DNA from 3 places in the Bradyrhizobium sp. CCBAU 51753 genome. Region 2 is predicted to be linked to each of the others. Evidence: predicted binding sites of a transcription regulator. Region 2 holds the regulator's gene; each other region holds the start of a gene.

Region 1 (7,647 bases), 3.3 Mb from region 2:
GATCGCATGCAATGCGATCCGGGTGAGGGGGACCCTCCGCACACTCCCAAAGTCCGAATTTCGCGGTGACAGTCCCTCACCCCAACCCTCTCCCTGTAAGAACGGGGAGAGGGAGAAACAAGTTCGCCATCATCGGTTCCGCCCTCCGTCGGAGGGGGCAGAGCCAAATCATGAAAAACAACCCCATGCAAAGTAGCCGGCGGCGGTCGTTCGACTTGGCCGCTGTCCGTAGCGGGTGAAGATGTCGTGTTTTTGTAGCTCGTGATCTGTCGCCTTCGTTTTGGAGTTTTGGGCGCCCGCGGAAGGCGTGGACGGGAGCGCCGGGTTTGTCATGCCATGGATAGAGCGGTCTGGTCAGCCGTGCGGGCGGGTTTCTTTGTTCGATTTGAAGCCCGTTTCTCCGTCCCGACCCGCGCTTTCTCGACGGCGGCGCGCGCAGGAGCGGTCAAGGACGCGCGCTTGCGCGCCCGCCAGGGCTTGTCCTTGACGGCTCCGAGCACGCTGCCAGGCTGAGGCGCGTCGGGGCTGATCTGCTGTCCGTTGGCGCTAAACCTCGCCAATCGATGCGGGCCGAGGAACACGCTGACGGTGCCATCGGGATACTCATGCACCCGCACCAGGGCCTTGACGAAGTGAGGCCTCAGGCGGCTCTCCGGCAACTGCAGCCGGCGACCTTTCCATGCGACGGTATTGTCGTTGGCGACGGTTCGCTCCTCGATCACGCACAGCGCCTCGCGCCAGGCCTCGTGGCGGTCGGCAACGAAGGCGGTGCCTTGCTGTTCGGCCTTGATCGCAAATGCGGCGTTGTGTTCGGCGATGTAGTGCGCCTTCAACCACGCATTGGCGGCTTCGACTGTCTTGATCCCGGCGAGCCGCAGCTCCTTTGGCAGGCGGTCCTGCAGCGTGCCAAACAGCCGCTCGGAGCGCCCCCGCGCCTGCGGCGAATAGGCCGCGATATGCTCGATCCCAAGATGCGATAAAGCCCGTCCCACCTGGGTTTGTTGCGTCTTCGAGACCTTCTCGCCAGCCTTCGGGGTAAGGAAATAATGGCTGCCGCGATCGGTGTAGAGCGCACAGAACAAGCCGCGCTCGCCAATCACCTCGCCCAGGGCCAGGAACGTCGAGGCCGTGCCTTCTTCCTCGACCAGCAGCATCGAGTAGACCTCGCTGGTCGCATCGTCCATCGTCACGATCAGGTCCATCGCCGGCAGATCCTCGATCCAGACGTGGCGCGACCCGTCCTGGTGCAGCAGCATCCCCGGCAGCGGCCGGCGTGGGCGCTTCTTACGGTGCGCCGAACGCTTCGGCGCCTTCCGTACCAGGCCCGCCGCCTGCAGGGCGAGCTTCGTCACCGTATAGCCCAGCACATAGTCATGCCGCTTTTGCAACTGCTCGTGGAAGTGCTTCACCGTGAAGTCCGCGTACTTGTCCCGGAACAGTCCCAGCATCCGCTCCAGCTCTTCCTCCGGTGCCCGCCGCGGCGATCGCCGTCCCATGCGCCGGTCCACCAGCCCGATATCGCCCTCCGCTTCATAACGCTCCGCCCAGCGTTGGAAGGTCCGAATACTGATCCCGAGAGACTCCGCAGCAGCCTCCTGCGTCAGCTCCCTCGCCTCCGTCCGTTCCAGCAAATCTGAAAACCGCATCCGTCGTACACCCTCGTGAATGGATGCCGTGCCCATCGTGCCCCCTTTGTCCCGGGGCACCAAAAACACGACACTTCACGAGCTACAAACAGGCGACAGATCACGAGCTACTGACATCGTTCGACCTGGCCGCTTGACACGTCGGGCAAGTCAGGGGTAATCTTCCAATATTCCGAAATCGTGGACGCTCGTCGCCCCGGCCCCTTCGCCGGAAGGCGGGCTGCGGCGGGCAACGGCGCGCGGCGAGGGAGAGCTAGCTGTTCTCCACCAGGAACTCGACGCGCTCGGCGGCGAAGCGCGAGCGTTTGGTCACCAGCGGCTTGTCGGCGGGATCGACGTCGGTGGCGTCGACCACCAGCACCGGGCGGCCCAGCGCGAGATCGAGCCGCGCGGCGTCGGAGGCGTCGGCGATCGCCGCGGTGATCCGGGTGGTGGAGCGCCGGTAATCCCTGATGCCGTAATGCGCCAGCAGCTTGGTCATCGAGCGGAGGTTGGCGAACACGCTGCCGGCATCGGGAAAGCGTTCGGCCGACAGCCAGGTGGTGGAGACGCAGATCGGCGTGCGGTCGGCGAGCCGCAGCGCCTCGATCCGGATCAGCGGCGCGCCGGTCTTTAGTCCCAGCACTTGCGCGAGTTCGCGGGTCGCGATGTCGTCGCCGGCCTCGATCAGCTGGCCGCGCGGCTCGTGGCCGCCGGCGCCGACGATCTCGGAGAAGCGGGTGCGCGAGCGCAGCGGGTAGGCGAGGCGCTGGGCCTCGACATAGGTGCCGCTGCCGCGCTCGGCGCGCACCAGGCCGCGCTCGGCCAGCGCCGCGATCGCGCGCCGCACGGTGTGGCGGTTGACTCGGTAGGTCTCGGCGATCTCCATCTCGCCGGGCAGCTTTTCGCCCGCGGGAAAGCGGCCGTCGGCAATGCCGCGTTCGATGCCGTCAGCGACCTGCCGCCACAAGGCGACGCCGGAACTTTCCTGCATGCTCATGCCGCGGTGATAGCCAGAAACCTTGGATTTGTCACGAAACAGTCATGGCGCTTGGCTAAGAAGTTGTCTATTACCATAGACAACTTGATTCAGGCAAGGTTGCCCGAGAGCTGCACATGACCACGACCGGACGGAACAGCAAACAGGCCCAGCGCAAGGCCGCCATGGCGGTGCTGGCGCATTCCGGCGCTGCCGAGATCGCCGGCCATCTCGCCGATATTGCAGTGCCCGCGCACGAGAACCTGCGCGAGCCGGAAAACGGCCTTGTGATGCTGCGCGGCCGGATCGGCGGCGACGGCGCGCCGTTTAATCTCGGCGAGGCGACGGTGTCGCGCGCGGCGGTGCGGCTGGCGACCGGCGAGGTCGGCTTCGGCTACACGCTCGGCCGCGATGCGCAGAAGGCGCGGATGATCGCGCTGTGCGACGCCATGGTGCAGTCGACGGATTTTTCCAGCGAGGTCGAGGCGAAGGTGATCGCGCCGCTGCGGGCCGCGATGCTCGCCGAGCGCAACCGCAAGGCCGAGGAGACCGCGGCGACGCGGGTTGATTTCTACACCATGGTGCGCGGTGAGGGGTGATGCGATGACGACAGTTGCCGAACTGCCCGCTGGCTTTGCCGACAAGGTGTTGTCGGCGCAGTCGACCTTCCGCTCGGTGATGGACGCGATGGCCCGTCCCGGCAGCGTGCAGCGGGTCACCGCAAGCGTCGGCACGCCCGCCGGCCTGATGCGCGGCGCGGCCGCGATCGCGCTGACGCTGTTCGATCACGACACGCCGATCTGGATCGACGCCGCGATGTCGGCAACAACAGATGTCGCGCGATGGCTGAAGTTTCACGCCAGCGCGCCTGTGATCGAGGAGCCCTCGATTGCGAGCTTTGCGCTGATCGGCGACGCCGAGCACTTGCCGCCGCTCGAGCGTTTCGCGTTCGGCAGCAGCGAATATCCTGACAGGTCGACCACGCTGATCCTGCAGGTCGAGAGCCTGACCCAGGGGCCGGCCTTCGAGCTGAGGGGGCCCGGCATCGACGGCAGCGCGCTGCTGCAGGCGATGATCCGGCCGCGCGATCTGTTCACGCGGCTGGCCATCAACGAAGCCCTGTTCCCGCGCGGCATCGACGTCGTGCTGGTGCATGACGACAGCATTGTCGCGATCCCGCGCACCACGCGGCTGGTCGCAAGTGGAGTGTAAGCGATGTATGTAGCCGTCAAGGGAGGCGAACGCGCCATCGAGAACGCCCACCGCCTGCTCGCGCATGAGCGGCGCGGCGATCGCGATGTGCCGGAGGTGACGCTGGCGCAGATTTCCGAGCAGCTTTCGCTCGGCGTCGACCGCGTCATGACCGAAGGCTCGCTCTACGACCGCGAGCTTGCGGCGCTGGCGATCAAGCAGGCGCGCGGCGACATGATCGAGGCGATCTTCCTGGTCCGCGCGTTCCGCGCCACGCTGCCGCGCTTCGGCGCCAGCGAGCCGGTCAACACCGGCGAGATGCAGGTGCGCCGCCGGATCTCCTCGACCTTCAAGGACATTCCCGGTGGCCAGATCCTCGGGCCGACCTTCGACTACACCCACCGCCTGCTCGATCCGCAGCTCGCCGAAGGTTTCGTGCCGGAGCAGCCGGCCACCGCCGAGGCACCGCAGACGCCGGCGCCGCGGGTGACCGACATTCTCGGCCGCGACGGCCTGATCGAATCCTCGCCGCAGGCCGAGCCTGATGCGCCGGTCGGCGACCTCACGCGCGAACCGCTGAGCTTTCCCGCCGACCGCGATCTGCGGCTGCAGAATCTCGCGCGCGGCGACGAAGGCTTCCTGCTCGCGCTCGGCTATTCGACGCAGCGCGGCTATGGCCGCAACCATCCGTTCGCCGGCGAGATCCGCTTCGGCGACGTCGAGGTCGAGTTCTTTGCCGAGGACGCCGGGTTCGCGGTGCCGCTCGGCGCGATCGAACTGACCGAGTGCCAGATGGTCAACCAGTTCAAGGGCTCGGCGACCGAGGCGCCGTGCTTCACCCGCGGCTATGGCCTCGCCTTCGGGCAGAGCGAGCGCAAGACCATGTCGATGGCGCTGGTCGACCGCGCGCTGCGCGCGCGTGAGCTCGACGAGGAGGCGAAGTCGCCGGCACAGGACGAGGAGTTCGTGATGTCGCACTCCGACAACGTGCAGTCGACCGGCTTCGTCGAGCATATCAAGCTGCCGCATTACGTCGACTTCCAGTCCGAGCTCGGCCTGCTCCGCAAGCTGCGTCAGGAATTCGCCGAAGCCAATGAGGCCCCGGAACTGCGGGAGGCCGCGGAATGAACGCGCCGACGTACAACTTCGCCTATCTCGACGAACAAACCAAACGGATGATCCGCCGCGCGATCCTCAAAGCGATCGCGATCCCCGGCTACCAGGTGCCGTTCGCCAGCCGCGAGATGCCGATGCCCTATGGCTGGGGCACCGGCGGCGTGCAGGTGACCGCTGCGATCCTCGGCCCCGACGACATCTTGAAGGTGATCGACCAGGGTTCCGACGACACCACCAACGCGATCTCGATCCGCAAATTCTTCGGCAAGACCGCCGGCGTCGCCACCACGACGTCGACCACGGATGCGACGGTGATCCAGACCCGGCACCGCATTCCCGAGGCCGAGCTGCATAGCGGGCAGGTGCTGGTCTATCAGGTGCCGATCCCCGAGCCGCTGCGCTTCCTCGAGCCGCGCGAGACCGAGACGCGGCGCATGCATGCACTCGCCGAATACGGGTTGATGCACGTCAAGCTGTATGAGGATATCGCGCGCTTCGGCCACATCGCGACCGCCTACGCCTATCCGGTGAAGGTCAACGCGCGTTATGTGATGGATCCGTCGCCGACGCCGAAATTCGACAATCCGAAGATGGACAATTGCGCGGCGCTGCAACTGTTCGGCGCCGGCCGCGAGAAGCGTATCTATGCGATCCCGCCCTACACCACGGTGGTGTCGCTGGATTTCGAGGATCATCCGTTCACGCGCTACCGCTTCGATGCGCCCTGCGCGCTGTGCGGCGCCGATAATTCCTATCTCGACGAGATCGTCACCGACGACAGAGGCGGGCGGATGTTCGTCTGCTCCGACACCGATTTCTGCGAGCAGCGCCAGGCCGCCGGCCATCACGGCACCGAGAGCGCGGCGCCGCACAAGGAGAAGGCGCATGTCTGAGCCGTCCCATCTCGACAACGACGAGCCGCTGCTGGTCGCCGAGGGGCTCGGCAAGAACTACGGCCCGATCGCCGCCTGCCGCGACGTCTCGTTCGCGCTCTATCCCGGCGAGGTGTTGGCGATCGTCGGCGAATCCGGCTCGGGCAAGTCGACGCTGCTGCAATTGCTGTCGGCGCAGCTCGCGCCGAGCGCGGGGCGGGTGTCCTACCGGATGCGCGACGGCGTGCTGCGCGATCTCGCCGATCTCGGCGAGGCCGAGCGGCGCTTTTTGTTTCGCACCGACTGGGGCTTCGTGCATCAGGATCCGGCGCAGGGGCTGCGCATGGCGGTCTCGGCCGGCGCCAATGTCGGTGAGCGGCTGATGGCGGTGGGGTGGAATCACTACGGCAGGATCCGCGACACCGCCTCGACCTGGCTGGAGCGGGTCGAGATCGATGTCGGCCGCATCGACGATGCGCCAAAGACCTATTCCGGCGGAATGCGGCAGCGGCTGCAGATCGCGCGCAACCTCGTTACCGAGCCGCGGCTGGTGTTCATGGACGAGCCGACTGGCGGCCTCGACGTCTCGGTGCAGGCCCGTCTGCTCGACCTGATGCGCAACCTGGTCAGCGAGCTCGGCCTTGCCGCCATCGTCGTCACCCATGATCTCGCCGTGGCGCGGCTGCTGTCGCACCGGGTGATGGTGATGAAGGGCGGCCGCGTCATCGAAACCGGGCTCACCGACCAGGTGCTGGACGATCCACGCGAGCCCTATACCCAGCTGCTCGTTTCCTCGATCCTTCCGCCATGAGCGTGCCAATGACTGCAATGATCGAACTAGCCGACGCCCAGAAGACCTTCACCATGCACCTGCAGGGCGGCGTCGAGCTGCCGGTGGTGCGCGGCGTCTCGTTCCATGTCGAGCCGGGTGAATGCGTGGTGCTGTCGGGCCCGTCGGGCGCCGGCAAATCCTCCATTCTCAAGATGATCTTCGGCAACTACCGCTGCGACAGCGGCCGAATCGGCATCCGCCACCGCGGCACGGTGATCGATCTCGCCACCGCCGAGCCGCGCCAGGTGTTGAGCGTGCGCCGCTCGACCATCGGCTATGTCAGCCAGTTCCTGCGCGCGGTGCCGCGGGTCGCGACCATCGACGTTGTCGCCGAGCCGCTGATCGTCAACGGCGTGGCGCGCGAGGAGGCCCGCGGGCGCGCCGGGGCGCTGCTGCGCCGGCTCAACATTCCCGAGCGGCTGTGGTCGCTGCCGCCCTCGACCTTCTCCGGCGGCGAGCAGCAGCGCGTCAACATCGCGCGCGGCTTCATCTCCGACCTGCCGATTTTGCTATTGGACGAACCGACCGCTTCGCTCGATGCGGCGAATCGCGCAGTTGTCGTCGAACTGATTGCCGAGAAGAAGACCCGGGGCGTCGCGATGGTCGCGATCGTCCATGACGACGAGATCCGTCACCTGATCGCCGACCGCATCGTCGACGTGACCTCGTTCGCCGCTGCTGCCTGAAGGACCGACTGCAATGACCGCCAAGCAAGACACCATCATCGGCAACGCCCGGCTCGTCCTCGCCGATCGCGTGATCGAGCAGGGCTGGGTCGCCATTGCCGGTGGCAGGATCGCCGAGTTCGGCGAGGGCAGGGCGCCCGAGGCAGCCGAGGATGCCGGCGGCGATTTGATCATGCCCGGCCTGATCGAGCTGCACACCGACCATCTCGAGATGCACTACGTGCCGCGGCCAAAGGTGTTCTGGAATCCGGTCGCCGCCGTGATCTCCTATGACGGCCAGCTCGCCACCTCGGGCATCACCACGGTGCTGGATTCGCTAAGAGTCTGGCGCGAGGACGGCGCCGAG
Region 2 (7,647 bases):
GTTATCGTCGGCGCCCGACTCAAACGGCTGCCGCAGGCTGATTCGGGTCCCCGCGCCGAGCCGCAGCACGAGGCGGTTTTTGTCCGCAAGCGCGGTGACTCCGGCGCCTGACGAGGCGGCCAGCCAGCTCCTGGCGCGAGGTCGATGGGACCTCCACTGAGCGAGGCACGAACCGAAGGGAAACGCCGCCGCGATGGCAATCGACGACTCGCCTTCCTCCATCTTCTCGCCATGGCCCGACCGCCTGCGCCATGCCGCGCTGATCCTGCTTGCCGCGGCGCTTGCGCTCAGCGTGGTGGTCGCGCTCGGCGAATTGTCGCTGGTGCGCGCCTGCGCGGTGTTCGCCTGCATCGCAGCCGCGGCGCTGGTGCCGTGGCGGCTGCACGATGCGACCGCCTCGCGCGAGGATGTCCGCGGCGTCAACCCGGTCGAGGCCAATGCGGTCAGCGCCGTCGTCGCCGGCATGCCGGATCCGGCCGTGCTGCTCGATCGCGCCGGCCGCGTCATCCACCTCAATGCCGCCGCCGCCGAGCTCGCGCCGGCACTGCGCAAGAACGAACTTGCGCAATTTGCCCTGCGTTCGCCGGAGATTATCACAGCGCTGCGCGAGGCGATCGCGACTGCCGAGCCGCGCCGCGCCACCTACACCGATCACGTGCCGGTCGATCGCTGGATGGAACTGGTGATCACGCCGGTGCCAGTGCCGACCCAGTTCGGCGGCACCGACAAGTGCATGCTGATGACCTTCCACGATCTGACGCCGCTGCGCCGGGTCGAGGAAATGCGCGCCGACTTCGTCGCCAATGCGAGCCACGAATTGCGCACGCCGCTCGCCGCTTTGTCCGGCTTCATCGACACGCTGCAGGGGCCGGCGCGCGAGGACGCGCGGGCGCGCGAGCGCTTCCTCGGCATCATGCACACCCAGGCCACCCGCATGGCGCGGCTGATCGACGACCTGCTGTCGCTGTCGCGGGTCGAGCTCTCGGCCCATGTCCGGCCCGAGGCCTCGATCGATATCGTGCCGATCATCCGCCAGGTGGTCGACGGGCTCGAGGCGCTGGCCGCCGAGCGCCAGGTCGAGATCGATGTCGACCTGCCGGAGGCGCCGGTCGCGATCGCCGGCGACCGCGAGGAGCTGCTGCGGCTGTTCGAGAACCTGATCGAGAACGCGCTCAAATACGGCGCCTCGGGCGGCCGCGTCATAGTGTCGCTCAGCCAGGCGGCGTCGGGGGACCCGTCGCCCGAAATCCGGGTCATGGTCCGGGATTTCGGCCCAGGCATCGCCCCGGAGCACCTGCCGCGGCTGACCGAGCGGTTCTACCGGGTGGACGTCGGCGACAGCCGCAACCAGGGCGGAACAGGCCTCGGATTATCGCTGGTGAAACATATTCTTAACCGTCATCGCGGGCGGCTTCTGATCGAAAGCGTGCCGAAAAACGGCGCCACTTTTACCGCCTGTTTTCCTCGCCCGAAGACCCTGGTACCGACACAAAGCTAAGCATTTTCAGCAGCTTGGCGCTGTCATCCAACTGTCATCTAACCTTTATAAAACCAGCACCGACCGCTCCTAGATGGACCGGCGTGAGCGCGATCGGGCGCATTCGGCGCTTCGCTCACAAGATGGAGACGACCCCATGAATTTCATCAAAGCAATCGTCGCTGCCGGCATGGTCGCCGCTTCGACGTCGGCCTTCGCTGCCGATATTACCGGCGCGGGCGCGACGTTTCCGTTCCCGATCTATTCGAAGTGGGCTGACGCTTACAAGAAGGAGACCGGCAACGGTCTGAACTATCAGTCGATCGGCTCCGGCGCCGGCATCAAGCAGATCCAGGCCAAGACCGTGACCTTCGGCGCCACCGACGCGCCGCTCAAGGCCGAGCAGCTCGAGAAGGACGGCCTCGTTCAGTGGCCGATGGTGATGGGCGCGATCGTTCCGGTCGTGAACCTCGAAGGCATCAAGCCGGGCGAGCTGGTCCTGTCGGGCGAAGTGCTCGGCAACATCTATCTCGGCAAGGTCACCAAGTGGAACGACGAGTCGATCGCCAAGCTCAATCCGAAGCTCAAGCTGCCGGCCGACGCCATCACCGTCGTGCGCCGCTCGGATGGTTCGGGCACCACCTTCAACTTCACCGACTATCTCTCCAAATCGAACGCCGACTGGAAGTCCAAGGTCGGTTCCGGCACCGCGGTCGAATGGCCGGTCGGCGTTGGCGCCAAGGGTAACGAAGGCGTCGCCGGCAATATCAGCCAGACCAAGAACGCGATCGGCTATGTCGAGTACGCCTACGCCAAGCAGAACAAGCTGACCTATGCCGCGCTGGTCAACAAGGCCGGCAAGACCGTGCAGCCGACCATGGAAGCCTTCCAGGCCGCTGCCGCGAACGCCGACTGGGCCAAGGCTCCCGGCTACTACGTGATCCTGACCGACCAGCCGGGCGATGCCTCCTGGCCGATCACCGCGGCGACCTTCATCCTGATGCACAAGGATGCGACCGACAAGGCGGCCTCGCAGGAAGCCCTCAAGTTCTTCAAGTACGCTTTCGAGAAGGGCGACAAGGCGGCTGAAGAGCTCGACTACATCCCGATGCCGGACTCGGTCGTCAAGCTGATCGAGAAGACCTGGGCCGCGGACATCAAGAGCTAAGTCGCAACGTTTCGAATGAGGCCTGTGCCGCCCAACGGCGGCACAGGTTGAAGTGCCAAGAGCCTGCTCCGTCACGACCCATAAAACCATGGAGCTTGGGCTCGCGCGTCCTTCGGGGCGCAGCCGGAATGACGCCCGGCCCAAAAGCGTCGGTGAAGATCGCTTCGGGGGCGTACCGGTTTGCGTTGCTTTCACATAGTAGAGAGGGGATAGGCGTGGCAGACATGGCTGTTCAGGGCGATGTGATGGAAGCTGCCGGTCCGTATGATCGCGCCAAGGCTCTCAGTGCGTTCAAGCTCGGTGATGCCACCTTCTACTGGATCACCCGTATCTCGGCGATCTCGGTCCTCCTGATCCTCGGCGGCATTATTCTGTCGCTGATCGTCGGCGCCTGGCCGGCGATGCGGGAATACGGCTTCGCCTTCCTGTTCACGCAGCGCTGGGCGCCCTCGGCCGATCCGCCGGTGCTCGGCGCGCTCGGTCCGATCTACGGCACGCTGATCACCTCGGTGATCGCGATGATGATCGCTATTCCGGTCGGCATCGGCATTGCGGTGTTCCTCACCGAGCTGTGCCCGCAGTGGCTGCGCCGCCCGATCGGCATCGCGGTCGAACTGCTCGCCGGCATCCCCTCGATCATCTACGGCATGTGGGGCTTCTTCGTGCTGGGCCCGTTCCTCGCCAACACCTTCCAGCCGTTCATGATCCGGATCTTCGAGGGCGTGCCGGTGCTGGGCGCGATCTTCGCCGGCCCGCCGTCCTATCTCAGCCTGTTCAATGCGGCGCTGATCCTGGCGATCATGGTGCTGCCCTTCATCACCGCGATCTCGGTCGACGTGTTCAAGACCGTGCCGCCGGTGCTCAAGGAGGCCGCCTACGGCATGGGCTGCACCACCTGGGAAGTCGTCAAGAACGTGGTGATCCCCTACACCCGGGTCGGCGTGATCGGCGGCATCATGCTGGCGCTCGGCCGCGCGCTCGGCGAGACCATGGCGGTGACCTTCATCATCGGCAACTCGTTCCGCATCTCATCGTCGATCTTCGCGCCGGGCACCACGATCTCGGCGGCGATCGCCAGCGAATTCGCCGAGAGCGACGGGCTGCATCAGTCCGGCCTGATCCTGCTCGGCCTGCTGCTGTTCGTATTGACCTTCTTCGTGCTCGCCGCGGCGCGTCTGATGCTGATGCGGCTTGAGAACAAGGCGGGGAAGTGACGCCATGAACCCGATCTACAAATCCCGCCGCCGCAACGACATCATCATCCGCGCGCTCTGCTTCGCTGCCGCCGCGTTCGGCGTCACCTGGCTGGCCCTGATCCTGCTGACGCTGCTCTACAACGGCATCGCCGGCCTCAGCGTGCAGTTGTTCACCCAGAACACGCCGCCGCCCGGCTCGACCGAAGGCGGCCTGCTCAACGCCATCGTCGGCTCGGTCATCATGACCGTGATCGGGGTCGGCATCGGCGCGCCGCTCGGCCTGTTCGCCGGCACCTACCTTGCCGAATACGGCAAGCATGACAAGCTGACCTCGGTGATCCGCTTCATCAACGACATCCTGCTCAGCGCCCCCTCGATCATCATCGGCCTGTTCATCTACGGCGCGGTGGTGGTGCCGATGCGCGGCTTCTCGGCGATCGCCGGCGCGCTCGCGCTCGCCGTCATCGTCATCCCGGTCGTGCTGCGCACCACCGAGGACATGCTGCTGCTGGTGCCCAATCCGCTGCGCGAGGCGGCAAGCGCGCTCGGCCTGCCGCGCTCGCTGGTGATCAAGCGGATCGCCTACCGTGCCGCCCGGTCGGGTCTGATCACCGGCGTGCTGCTGGCGACCGCCCGCGTCGCCGGCGAGACCGCGCCGCTGCTGTTCACCGCGCTGTCGAACCAGTTCTTCAGCCTGAGCCTGAACAAGACGATGGCCAACCTGCCGGTGACCATCAACAACTTCGTGCAAAGCCCCTACGCCTACTGGAAAGAGTTGGCCTGGAGCGGCGCACTGCTGATCACCTTTACCGTGCTCGCGCTGAATATCGGCGCGCGTATCCTTGGTGCCGAAAGGGCCGCAAAATGACCGAGCTTTCGATTTCGACCACCGCCGCCGGCCACGTTCCCCAGGCGCCGCTGCCGGAAGCCGCGCCGAAGGTTACGGCGCGCAACCTCAACTTCTATTATGGCGAGCACCACGCGCTGAAGAACATCAACCTGACGCTCGGCACCAACCGCGTCACGGCGTTCATCGGCCCGTCGGGCTGCGGCAAGTCGACCTTGCTGCGCATCTTCAACCGGATGTATGATCTCTATCCGGGCCAGCGCGCGGTCGGCCAGCTGATGCTGGACCAGACCAACATCCTCGACGCCAAGCTCGACCTCAACCTGCTGCGGGCGCGGGTCGGCATGGTGTTCCAGAAGCCGACGCCGTTCCCGATGACGATCTATGAGAACATCGCCTTCGGCATCCGCCTTTACGAGAAGATCTCGAAGTCGGAGATGGACGGCCGGGTCGAGAAGGCGCTGCGCGGCGGCGCGCTGTGGAACGAGGTCAAGGACAAGCTGAACGCCTCCGGCCTGTCGCTCTCCGGCGGCCAGCAGCAGCGCCTGTGCATCGCGCGCACGGTGGCGGTGCGGCCCGAGGTGATCCTGTTCGACGAGCCGTGCTCGGCGCTCGATCCGATCTCGACCGCCAAGGTCGAGGAGCTGATCCAGGAACTGTCCGAGGACTACACGATCGCGATCGTGACCCACAACATGCAGCAGGCGGCGCGCGTCTCCGACAAGACCGCCTTCATGTATCTCGGCGAGTTGATCGAGTTCGACGACACCAACAAGATCTTCACCTCGCCGAGCGATCGGCGCACCCAGGACTACATCACCGGTCGGTTCGGCTAACGCCTGATCGGAAAAAAGCGGGGATGGTTTCCCGCCGAGATCAGGCTGAAATGAAGGCATGAGATCGTGATCCTCTTGGGATTATGATCGAAGGAGACAAGCGATGGCTTCTGAACATACCGCCAAGGCATTCGACAGCGACCTGCAGGAGTTGACCCGCCTGGTCGCCGAGATGGGCGGCCTGGTCGAGCGCATGATCACCGAGTCGGTCGATGCGCTGATCCGCCGCGACGTCGCGCTCGGCAAGCGCGTGGTCGCCGCCGACATCGAGATCGACAGCCTGCAGCGCGTCATCGAAGAGCGCGCGGTGCTGACGATCGCGCGGCGCCAGCCGATGGCGATCGACCTGCGCGAGATCGTCAGCGCGATGCGGGTGGCCACCGACCTCGAGCGGATCGGCGACCTCGCCAAGAACATGGGCAAGCGCGTCGCGGCGCTGGAGAGCGATTTCCAGCCGCTGAAGCTGATCCGCGGCCTCGAGCACATGACCGACCTCGTGCTGTCGCAGGTCAAGTCGGTGCTCGACGCCTACGCCGCGCACGATTTGCCGGCGGCGATGAACGTCTGGAAGGGCGACGAGGAGGTCGACGCGATCTGCACCTCGCTGTTCCGCGAGCTGCTCACCTACATGATGGAAGATCCGCGCAACATCTCGTTCTGCATCCACCTGATGTTCTGCGCCAAGAATATCGAGCGGATCGGCGACCACGCCACCAACATCGCCGAGACCGTGTTCTACATGATCGAGGGCCAGCAAATCACCGACAAGCGCCCGAAGGGCGACATGACCAACTTTGCGACCACGGTGCCGGGTAACTGAAGCACGATCCGGAAAAGTGGGTACCGGTTTTCCGACAAGATCGTGCTCATCAGGACGATGAGCGTTTCGGTTTTGCGTCTGGGCAACGGATCAAGATAGAGAGAACTTAGACCGATGAGCGCACGCATTCTGGTAGTCGAAGACGAGGAAGCGCTGACAACGCTGTTGCGCTACAACCTCGACGCGGAAGGCTACGATGTCGAAACGGTCGGGCGCGGCGACGATGCCGACACCCGCCTCAAGGAGCGCGTTCCCGATCTCGTGGTGCTCGACTGGATGCTGCCGGGCCTGTCCGGCATCGAGCTCTGCCGCCGCTTGCGGGCACGTCCCGAGACCAAGCAGCTGCCGATCATCATGCTGACCGCGCGCGGCGAGGAGAGCGAGCGGGTGCGTGGGCTGGCCACCGGCGCCGACGATTATATCGTCAAGCCGTTCTCGGTGCCGGAGCTCCTGGCGCGGGTGAAGGGCCTGCTGCGCCGCGCCAGCCCCGAGCGGCTCGCCACCGTGCTGACCTATGGCGACATCGAGCTCGACCGAGAGAAGCGCCGCGTTGCGCGCTCCGGCCGCCCGATCGATCTCGGCCCGACCGAATATCGGCTGCTCGAATTCTTCCTCGAGCATCCCGGCCGCGTGTTCAGCCGCGAGCAGCTGCTCGACAGCGTCTGGGGCCGCGACATCTATATCGACGAGCGGACCGTTGACGTGCATATCGGCCGCCTGCGCAAGCTGCTCAATCCGGGCCGCGAGCAGGATCCGATCCGCACCGTGCGCGGCGCCGGCTACGCCCTCGACGACCGTTTTGCCAAGGCCGAGCCGCAGCCGTAAGGCCCGGTCCGACCGCTGCAACAAAAAAATCCCCGCCTTCGCGGGGATTTCTTTTTTGACGTCGTCGCTGGTTTCGTCGTCGGCCTATTTGAGCTGCGGCTTGTTCGACGGCCGGCGGCGATCGCCGGCGGGCTGGTAAGCGACGCGCGAGTGGTGCGCGCAATAGGGCAGGCCGGTGAGCGCCTTGCCGCCGCAGAAGAAGAATTCCGGGCTCGAGGGATCGCCGACCGGCCAATGGCAGGTGGCCTCGTTCAGCTCCAGCAGCGACAGCCGCTGGCTCATCGGCACCACGTTGTCGTAGGCGATCGGATCCGGCTCGAGTTCGACCTCGAAAGCCTGCGCCAGCGCGGTGTTGCCGCGCGAGACCGGGCGCGCCACCCGCATCATGTGCTGGGCGGGACGGGCCTTGCGCTGCCGCGGCGCGGCGGTGGAGGGCGCCTTGGCGCGGCCGGACAGGCCGAGCCGATGGACTTTGCCG
Region 3 (7,647 bases), 3.6 Mb from region 2:
CAACAAAAAAGCACCGGGGTAGGACCACAGGTGTAACCGGAAACAACCCGGCTTTCCCTGCGCGATGGGTTACGGCTTATACGTGCTCTCCCCGGCGAGACTGGGCTTTTTTGTCACCGCTTTCGCAAAAACGCTTTCGCGCTTTGCGAGAGGACACCTGCCACTAGGGCGTCAGGCCTGCACGACTTCACCGTCCGCCTCGCATGCTGTCGTCACTGACATGCGAACCGTCCACCGCATCCCACCGCAACACTATGACGATGCGCAGCGCCCCTCGATCGGGTGAGACGGACGGATTAGACAGTGAGTTGGGGGGCGGCGTCAAGTGTTATTTCGGAAAATACGAACGCCTCTATCGCCGCCTCTAACCGGCTCTTGTGCAACTCGTGGGCGATAGCGCATGTAAGGGACGCACCGGCGGCGGGGTTCCCTCTCCCCTCTTGTCCGCCGAAGCCTTGGCGAAGGCGGATGCGGGAGAGGGTTAGGGAGAGGGGTGCCACACGACGCGCTCTCGCGCATCGTTGCGCGACGAGGAATTCAATTTGCGAGGACGATAGCCACGTCGGTCAGTTGAGTTCGGGGCTTACCCCTCTCCCCAACCCTCCCCCGCAAGGGGGGAGGGAGCCCGACTAGCGTGCTCACCTCACATTGCGTCGCGCCATCACAGCAGCTTCCGCTGCGCGAGGTTCTTCATCAGCGCGCCGACGCCGAACGTCCACGGTTCGCATTCGTCGCTATTGCGCATGCGGTTGACGAGCTTGCCGAGCTGCGGGGCGGCGATGGTGACGATGTCGTCGCGCTTGTGGGTAAAGCCCTCGCCCTTGGCGTCGCGGTCCTTCACCGGGGCGAACATGGTGCCGAGGAACAGCGCAAAGCCGTCGGGGTATTGATGCACGGGGCCGATGGTCTGGGCGACGAGATCGGTCGGGTCGCGGCTGATCTTTGAGATCGAGGAATGGCCTTCGAGCACAAAGCCGTCGGTGCCCTTCACGGTGAGGCCGACATCCATCTTCCTGACGTCGTCGAGCGCGAAGGTCGCATCGAACAGGCGGAGCAGCGGGCCGATCGCGCAGGAGGCGTTGTTGTCCTTGGCTTTCGACAGCAGCAGCGCCGAGCGGCCCTCGAAGTCGCGCAGATTGACGTCGTTGCCGAGCGCGGCGCCGACGATCTTGCCGCTAGCTGACACGATCAGCACGACCTCCGGCTCCGGGTTGTTCCAGGTCGATTTCGGATGCAGCCCGGCGTCCATGCCGGTGCCGACCGAGGACAGCGTCGGCGCCTTGGTGAACACCTCGGCGTCGGGGCCGATGCCGACCTCGAGATACTGGCTCCAGGCGTTCTGATCGATCAGCACTTGCTTGAGCTTCATCGCCTGCTCGGAGCCCGGCTTCAGTTTTGACAGATCGTCGCCGACCAGGCGCACCACCTCGGCCCGGATCGCCTCCGCCGAAGACGGATTGCCGCGCGCCCGCTCCTCGATCACGCGCTCCAGCATCGAGATCGCGAAGGTAACGCCGGCGGCTTTGAGCACCTGCAGGTCGACCGGCGCCAAGAGATGCGGCTTTGCGCGATCGCGGCTGTCCGGCGGCGTGTTGGCGAGGATCGCCGCGAGGTCGCCGATCCGCTCGCCCTTGACGGCGCGCAGCGCGGCCGCGGGGTCCGCCTCCTCGCACAGTGCGCTCACCGTCGGGAACCGGGCTGTGACGTCGAACACGCCGTCGGTGCGGATCGCGGCGACGGCCGGACCGCGCGCCTCGGGCAGCCAGACTCGCCCGACCAGCGTTCCGCTGGTGCCGTCTGCCGGCAGGACATCTTGTGGCGTGAGCGAAATCATTCGGCTTCTCCCGTTTCTGGTCTTTGAGGCTTGTTAGCACAGTCTCGCGGCGGACGTGAAACACCCGTCATGACAATGTCACACACGGGTAACATCGACCGTCAATGCTCCGGTCCGCTCCATCTAACATACTGAAAGACGGACCTTCATGACCGCCCCCCTCACCGACCAGGCCTTGCGCCCTGACGTCTCGCACGACGAAGCCTTGCACGACGAAGCTCTGCGCGCCCGCATCCATCAGGAGCTTGCCGACAGTCTCGACGAGGAGCTCGAGTTGGAGCTCGACGACGTCAGGCTGGACGAGCTCGAGCACGAGGCGGGACTCGGCCGGCAGGGGCTCGACCGCAAATTTTATTTCCGCGAGCTGCTGCGGCTGCAAGGCGAGCTGGTCAAGCTGCAGGACTGGGTGCAGCACGAGAAGAAGAAGGTGGTGGTGCTGTTCGAGGGCCGCGATTCCGCCGGCAAGGGCGGCGTCATCAAGCGCATCACCCAGCGGCTCAACCCGCGGGTCTGCCGCATCGCGGCGCTGCCGGCGCCAAATGAGCGCGAGCGCACGCAATGGTACTTTCAACGCTACGTCTCGCACCTGCCGGCCGGCGGCGAGATCGTGCTGTTCGACCGCAGCTGGTACAACCGCGCCGGCGTCGAGAAGGTGATGGGGTTCTGCAACGACGAGCAGTATGAGGAATTCTTCAAGTCGGTGCCGGAATTCGAGCGCATGCTGATCCGCTCCGGCACCATCCTGCTGAAATACTGGTTCTCGATCACCGACAACGAGCAGGCGTTCCGCTTCACGATGCGGATCCAGGATCCGCTGAAGCAGTGGAAGCTGAGCCCGATGGACGTCGAGGCCCGCACCCGCTGGGAGCTCTACACCAAGGCCAAGGAGGCGATGCTGGAACGCACCCACCTGCCGGACTCGCCGTGGTGGATCGTCGACGCCGTCGACAAGAAGCGTGCCCGGCTCAACTGCATCTCGCATCTCTTGAGCCAGATCCCCTATCAGCCGGTCACCCACCAGCCGGTGGTGCTGCCGCCGCGGGTGCACAACCCGGATTATCACCGTGGCCCGATCCCGCCGGAGATGTACGTGCCGGGGCGGTATTGAGCGGGGGCGCTCGCCGCGAGCACGCTGCGCTCCCTCGCCCCGTTCTTACGGGGAGAGGGTTGGGGTGAGGGGCCTCCATCCGGCGAGCACTTCATGGCTTGTTGAGGGGCGTGCCATGCCCCTCACCCGGATTGCATCTTCGATGCAATCCGACCTCTCCCCGCAAAGGGCGGGGAGAGGTGACGCGATAGGCATCACGCGCCTACCAATGGCGCAGGCTGATGGTATTGCCGCCCCCTGACACCGACGCTAGGCTTCCCCGATTTGGTGCAGGGAGGCCCACGTGACTCAATCCGACGAAACAAGAATCTCCGAAGACCGCCGCGACGCGCTGCGCTATGCGCTCGGGATCGGCAGCGGCGCGGCGCTGGCGGCGGCGCTGACGACGCCGGCCGCGGCGCAGACGCCGGCCGACAACACGCTGGACCGCATCCGCGCCAACAAGGTGCTGCGGATCGCGGTGCTGCCGGGCGAACTGCCCTATTTCAACAAGGATCTCGCCTCAGGCACCTGGTCCGGCTTCTCGATCGAGATGGCCAACGATTTGGCAAAGCTGCTCGACGTCAAGCTCGAATATGTCGAATCGACCTACGGCAACTCGATCCTCGACCTGCAGGCCAACAAGATCGACCTCGGCTTTGCGCTCAATCCGACGCCGCAGCGGGCGCTGGTGGTCGATTTCACCAGCCTGGTGTTCCCGCATCCGTTCGGCGCCATGCTGAAGAAGGGGCTGGAGGCCAAGACCTGGACCGACATCAACAAGCCGGAGGTCAAGATCGCGGTCGACGTCGGCTCTGCCAACGAGGCGGTAGCACGGCGCTTTGCGCCCAACGCCACCATCAAGTCGCTGAAGTCGCGCGACGAGGTGATGCTGGAAATGTCGTCGGGCCGGGTCGACTGCGTGGTCAACGCGCTGGTGCTCGGGCTGACCGCGATCGCCAAGAACCCGAATCTCGGCACCTACAAGATCCTGCAATCGCCCGCGGTGACGATCGCGAGCGGCACCGCGGTGCGGCGCGAGAGCGACAAGCGCTGGCGCGATTTCCTCTCGGTGTGGATCGACTACAACCGCGGCATCGGCCAGATGCGCGAATGGTTCGTCAAGGGCCTCGGCCTCGCCGGCGTCAAGCCGGAGGACGTGCCGGTGGAATTGAGTATTTGAGGTCGAGGATATCTCCGCTTCACCTCTCCCCGCCCTTTGCGGGGAGAGGTCGGATCGCATCAAAGATGCGATTCGAGTGAGGGGCGAACCACACTGCTCAACAAGCCGCGAACTGCTCGCCGGATAGAGGCCCCTCACCCCAACCCTCTCCCCGCGAAGAGCGGGGAGAGGGGGAAGAGCCACTTACACCTTGTCGTAAGTCAGCCCGCGCTCCAGCCGCCTTGCCGCCAGGGTCGACGGAAACAGGATCGCAAAATAGATCAGCGCCACGATGGTGTAGACCTCGAGAGGCCGATACGTGTCCGCGTTGATCAGCGTCGCGTTGTAGACCAGATCGGGCACCGCGATGATCGACACCAGCGAGGTGTTTTTCAGCTGCGTCACCGACTGGTTGACATAGGGCGCCATCATCGGCTTCAGCGCCTGTGGCAGGATCACGAGCCGCATCAAGCGCCAGCCGCGGAAGCCGAGCGCCTTGGCGGCATCCCACTGCCCGACCGGCACGCTCTCGATCGAGCCGCGCACGATCTCGGCATAGAACGCGCCGCCATAGAGCGACAGCACGCTGACGGCGGCGACATGGGCCGGGATGTTGACGCCGATCACGACCGGGAACGCGTAGTAGAACCAGATGATCTGCACCAGCAGCGGCGTGCAGCGGAAGGTCTCGATATAGGCGATCAGCAGCCAGTCGATCACGGGAATGCGGCGCAGCCGCGCCATGCCGACGATCAGGCCGATCAGCGTGCCGAGGATGATGGTGCCGATCGTGTAGGCGATGGTCCAGCCGAGCCCGAGCCAGAACAGATGGCTGTACTTGGCAAGGATGCCGAAATCCCAGACGTAGTTCATCCTGCCCCTCGGTTATCGACCATTCGCGCGCCGGCGCCGTCCAGCATCGCAGGCAGGCCCGCGCGAGTCACGCGATATACCGGTTTGGCGCAAACGCGCTCACATCGAACGGCGGCGCCTCGCCCGCGATCATTGCCGCGATCGCAGTGCCGGTTCCGGGGCCGGTGGTGAAGCCGATGTGCTGGTTGCCGAACGCCAGCCACAGCCCGCGATGCCGCGGCGCTGCGCCGATCATCGGCAGGCTGTCCGGCAGCGTCGGCCGCGCGCCGCGCCAGCGCTCGCCGACCGCATCGCCGAATTCGACCACGCTGCGCGCCATCGGCACCACCGCCTCGAGCTGGGAAAAATTCGACGGCGCGTCGCGCGCTGCAAGCTCGACGCCGCTGGTGACGCGGATGCCCTGCTCCATCGGCGTCATCAGGAAGCTGCCGTCGGAATCATGGATCGGGCGCAGCAATTTGCGCGCCGGGTTCGGTACGAAATGCTGGTGATAGCCGCGCTCGAACGCCAGCGGCACGCGATAGCCGAGCGGCCGCAGCAGCTCCGCCGACCACGGCCCGAGCGCGACCACGAGATGGCGCGCGGCGATCTCGCCATCGGCAAGCAGCACGCGCCAGCCGCCGCCGTGCGGTTCGATCCGCCTGACCTCGGATTGCCTGACCGCGCCGCCGCCATCCGCGAGCATCTTGGCGTAGGCCTTCACCACCGCGCCGGGCGAATCCACCGATGCGGTCTGGGTGTGCAGCAGGCCGGTGCTGTAGGCCGGGATGATGTTGGGCTCGAGCGCGGAAATGTCCTGGCGGTCGAGCACCTCGCTCTTGATGCCGAATTCGGCGAGCGCCGCCTGCTCGGCCTTGGCGGCCGCAAGGCCGTCGCTGCGCCAGGCCTTCAGCCAGCCGGTCTCGCGGATGCGATGCCCGGCCCCGGCTTGCACGATCCAGTCGCGATGCAGTTTCAGCGAGGCGCCGATCAGCCCGTTGAGCGCAGCCGCGCGCGGTTTTGTCTGCGACGGCGCAGCGCTGGCGAGGAAACGGATCACCCAGCCGGCGTTGGCGATCGCCCACGGGAGATTCCAGCGCAACGCCGGATGCGTGTTGCTGAGGTATTTCGGCAGGTTCTTCCAGAGCGCAGGCGTGTTGAGCGGCAGGATCGAGCCTGACGAAATGATGCCGGCATTGCCGTAGGAGGTTTCGCTGCCGGGCTCGCGGCGATCGACGATGCTGACGGAGAGACCGCGCTGCCGCGCCGCAAGTGCCGCGGAGACGCCGACCATGCCGGCGCCGAGCACGATCACGTCCGTCTGTTGTCCTGCTGTGCCCTCGCCCATGCCGATCACATCAGGGTCAGGCCGCCATCGACCGGCAGCGTGGCGCCGGTGACGTGGCCGGCTTCCGCCGACAACAGGAAGGCGACGACGGCGGCGACCTCGTCGGGCTCGGCCAGCCGCTGCATCGGATTGGCCTTTGCGACGCGCTCCCAGGTCGCTGTATCGAGCGCGCCGAACAGGCCGGGATCCTTGCGGGTGTAGCCGGGCATCACGGCATTCGCGGTGGCGCCGGACGCGGCGAGCTCGATCGCCAGCGATTTCACCAGCACCTCGAGCGCGGCTTTTGCCGCGGCCGAGGCCGGATAGGTGGCCCCTCGCAGGAAGCGATGCGGCCCGAAGCTACTGACCGCGACGACGCGACCGCTCGCGCTGCGCGTGAGATCCGGCAGCGCAGCCGCGGTGATCTCGTGGAACGCCGCAGCCATCACCGCGAAGGCGCGCTCCAACGCGGCGCGCGGCAAACTGGCGAATTCGCGGCGGTCGGCAAAGCCGGCCGCGTGCACGATCGCATCGACCGGTCCGAACGCGGCGCGCGCGGCGTCGACCAGCGCCGCGCCTGTGCCGGCCTCGGCGAGATCGCCGGTGCTGATCTCGACCGTGGCGCCCTTGCCGCGGCATTGCTCGGCCACCGCATCGAGCCGCTCGCGCCCGGCGGCGTCCGCGCCCTGGCCATGCAGCACCAGACATTGATCCGATGCGGCGAGCCGGCGCGCAATCGCGGCGCCAATGCCGGAGCCGCCGCCTGTGATGATCGAAACGCGCATGAGGTGACGTGAGTGGAGTTCAGAGGATGGAGAACTATAGGTGCGGTGTCGTGAAATGCAAATTGCGCGCCGTTCGGCACAAGAGCCGTGATCGAAAGCCAGGACCAGCAGCAAGACCAGCAGCACGGCGAGGAGCTATGCCGCAGCGAACTGTCAGCCATCACCGCAGAGCCGTCATGGCGCGCGCCTCACCCCTCGACACCGCCCGGATTGTCATGTCGAATATTGCAGTGAAATGCCCGTGACTGGTGATGCAATGGCGGAAGCTTCTGTTCTGGCCGCGCCGAGCGCGGATCTGGCTGACAACTCCCGCAGGGCGATCTGGGCCGCGGCGATCGGCAATCTGCTCGAGTGGTACGATTTCGGCGTCTATGCCTATCTCGCCGGACTGATCGCGACAAAATTCTTCCCGAACACCGATCCCACCGCCTCGCTGCTCGCCGCCTTCGCGGCCTATGGCGTCGGCTTCCTGGCGCGGCCGCTCGGCGGCATCGTGATCGGCCGCCTCGGCGACACCAGAGGCCGCAAGGCGGCACTGATGCTCACCATCTTCCTGATGGCATTCGGCACGGTGGGGCTCGGCCTGCTGCCGTCCTATGA

The links. The regulator PhoB, encoded in region 2, activates phosphate uptake and scavenging genes when phosphate is short. The targets are predictions, from matches to a motif close to TGTCATNNANCTGTCAT.
Region 1: the regulator PhoB is predicted to act here: its motif matches at 2,655-2,671, upstream of phnF (phosphonate metabolism transcriptional regulator PhnF).
Region 3: the regulator PhoB is predicted to act here: its motif matches at 1,900-1,916, upstream of ppk2 (polyphosphate kinase 2).

Annotation. Positions count from the first base shown of each region.
Region 1 is NZ_CP030037.1:2,865,167-2,872,813, forward strand. It holds gene XH93_RS12795 (ISNCY family transposase) at 330-1,682, opposite strand; gene phnF (phosphonate metabolism transcriptional regulator PhnF) at 1,900-2,625, opposite strand; gene phnG (phosphonate C-P lyase system protein PhnG) at 2,742-3,203, shown strand; gene phnH (phosphonate C-P lyase system protein PhnH) at 3,208-3,816, shown strand; gene XH93_RS12815 (carbon-phosphorus lyase complex subunit PhnI) at 3,820-4,923, shown strand; gene XH93_RS12820 (alpha-D-ribose 1-methylphosphonate 5-phosphate C-P-lyase PhnJ) at 4,920-5,804, shown strand; gene phnK (phosphonate C-P lyase system protein PhnK) at 5,797-6,594, shown strand; gene phnL (phosphonate C-P lyase system protein PhnL) at 6,603-7,301, shown strand; gene XH93_RS12835 (alpha-D-ribose 1-methylphosphonate 5-triphosphate diphosphatase) at 7,315-7,647, shown strand, end outside.
Region 2 is NZ_CP030037.1:8,659,098-8,666,744, reverse strand. It holds gene XH93_RS39855 (lysylphosphatidylglycerol synthase domain-containing protein) at 1-111, shown strand, start outside; gene XH93_RS39850 (ATP-binding protein) at 194-1,498, shown strand; gene pstS (phosphate ABC transporter substrate-binding protein PstS) at 1,635-2,645, shown strand; gene pstC (phosphate ABC transporter permease subunit PstC) at 2,870-3,859, shown strand; gene pstA (phosphate ABC transporter permease PstA) at 3,864-4,709, shown strand; gene pstB (phosphate ABC transporter ATP-binding protein PstB) at 4,706-5,524, shown strand; gene phoU (phosphate signaling complex protein PhoU) at 5,628-6,344, shown strand; gene phoB (phosphate regulon transcriptional regulator PhoB) at 6,459-7,169, shown strand; gene XH93_RS39815 (GcrA family cell cycle regulator) at 7,254-7,647, opposite strand, start outside.
Region 3 is NZ_CP030037.1:3,158,314-3,165,960, reverse strand. It holds gene XH93_RS14090 (fumarylacetoacetate hydrolase family protein) at 662-1,834, opposite strand; gene ppk2 (polyphosphate kinase 2) at 1,983-2,942, shown strand; gene XH93_RS14080 (transporter substrate-binding domain-containing protein) at 3,226-4,104, shown strand; gene XH93_RS14075 (amino acid ABC transporter permease) at 4,288-4,956, opposite strand; gene XH93_RS14070 (FAD-binding oxidoreductase) at 5,024-6,283, opposite strand; gene XH93_RS14065 (SDR family NAD(P)-dependent oxidoreductase) at 6,289-7,047, opposite strand; gene XH93_RS14060 (MFS transporter) at 7,304-7,647, shown strand, end outside.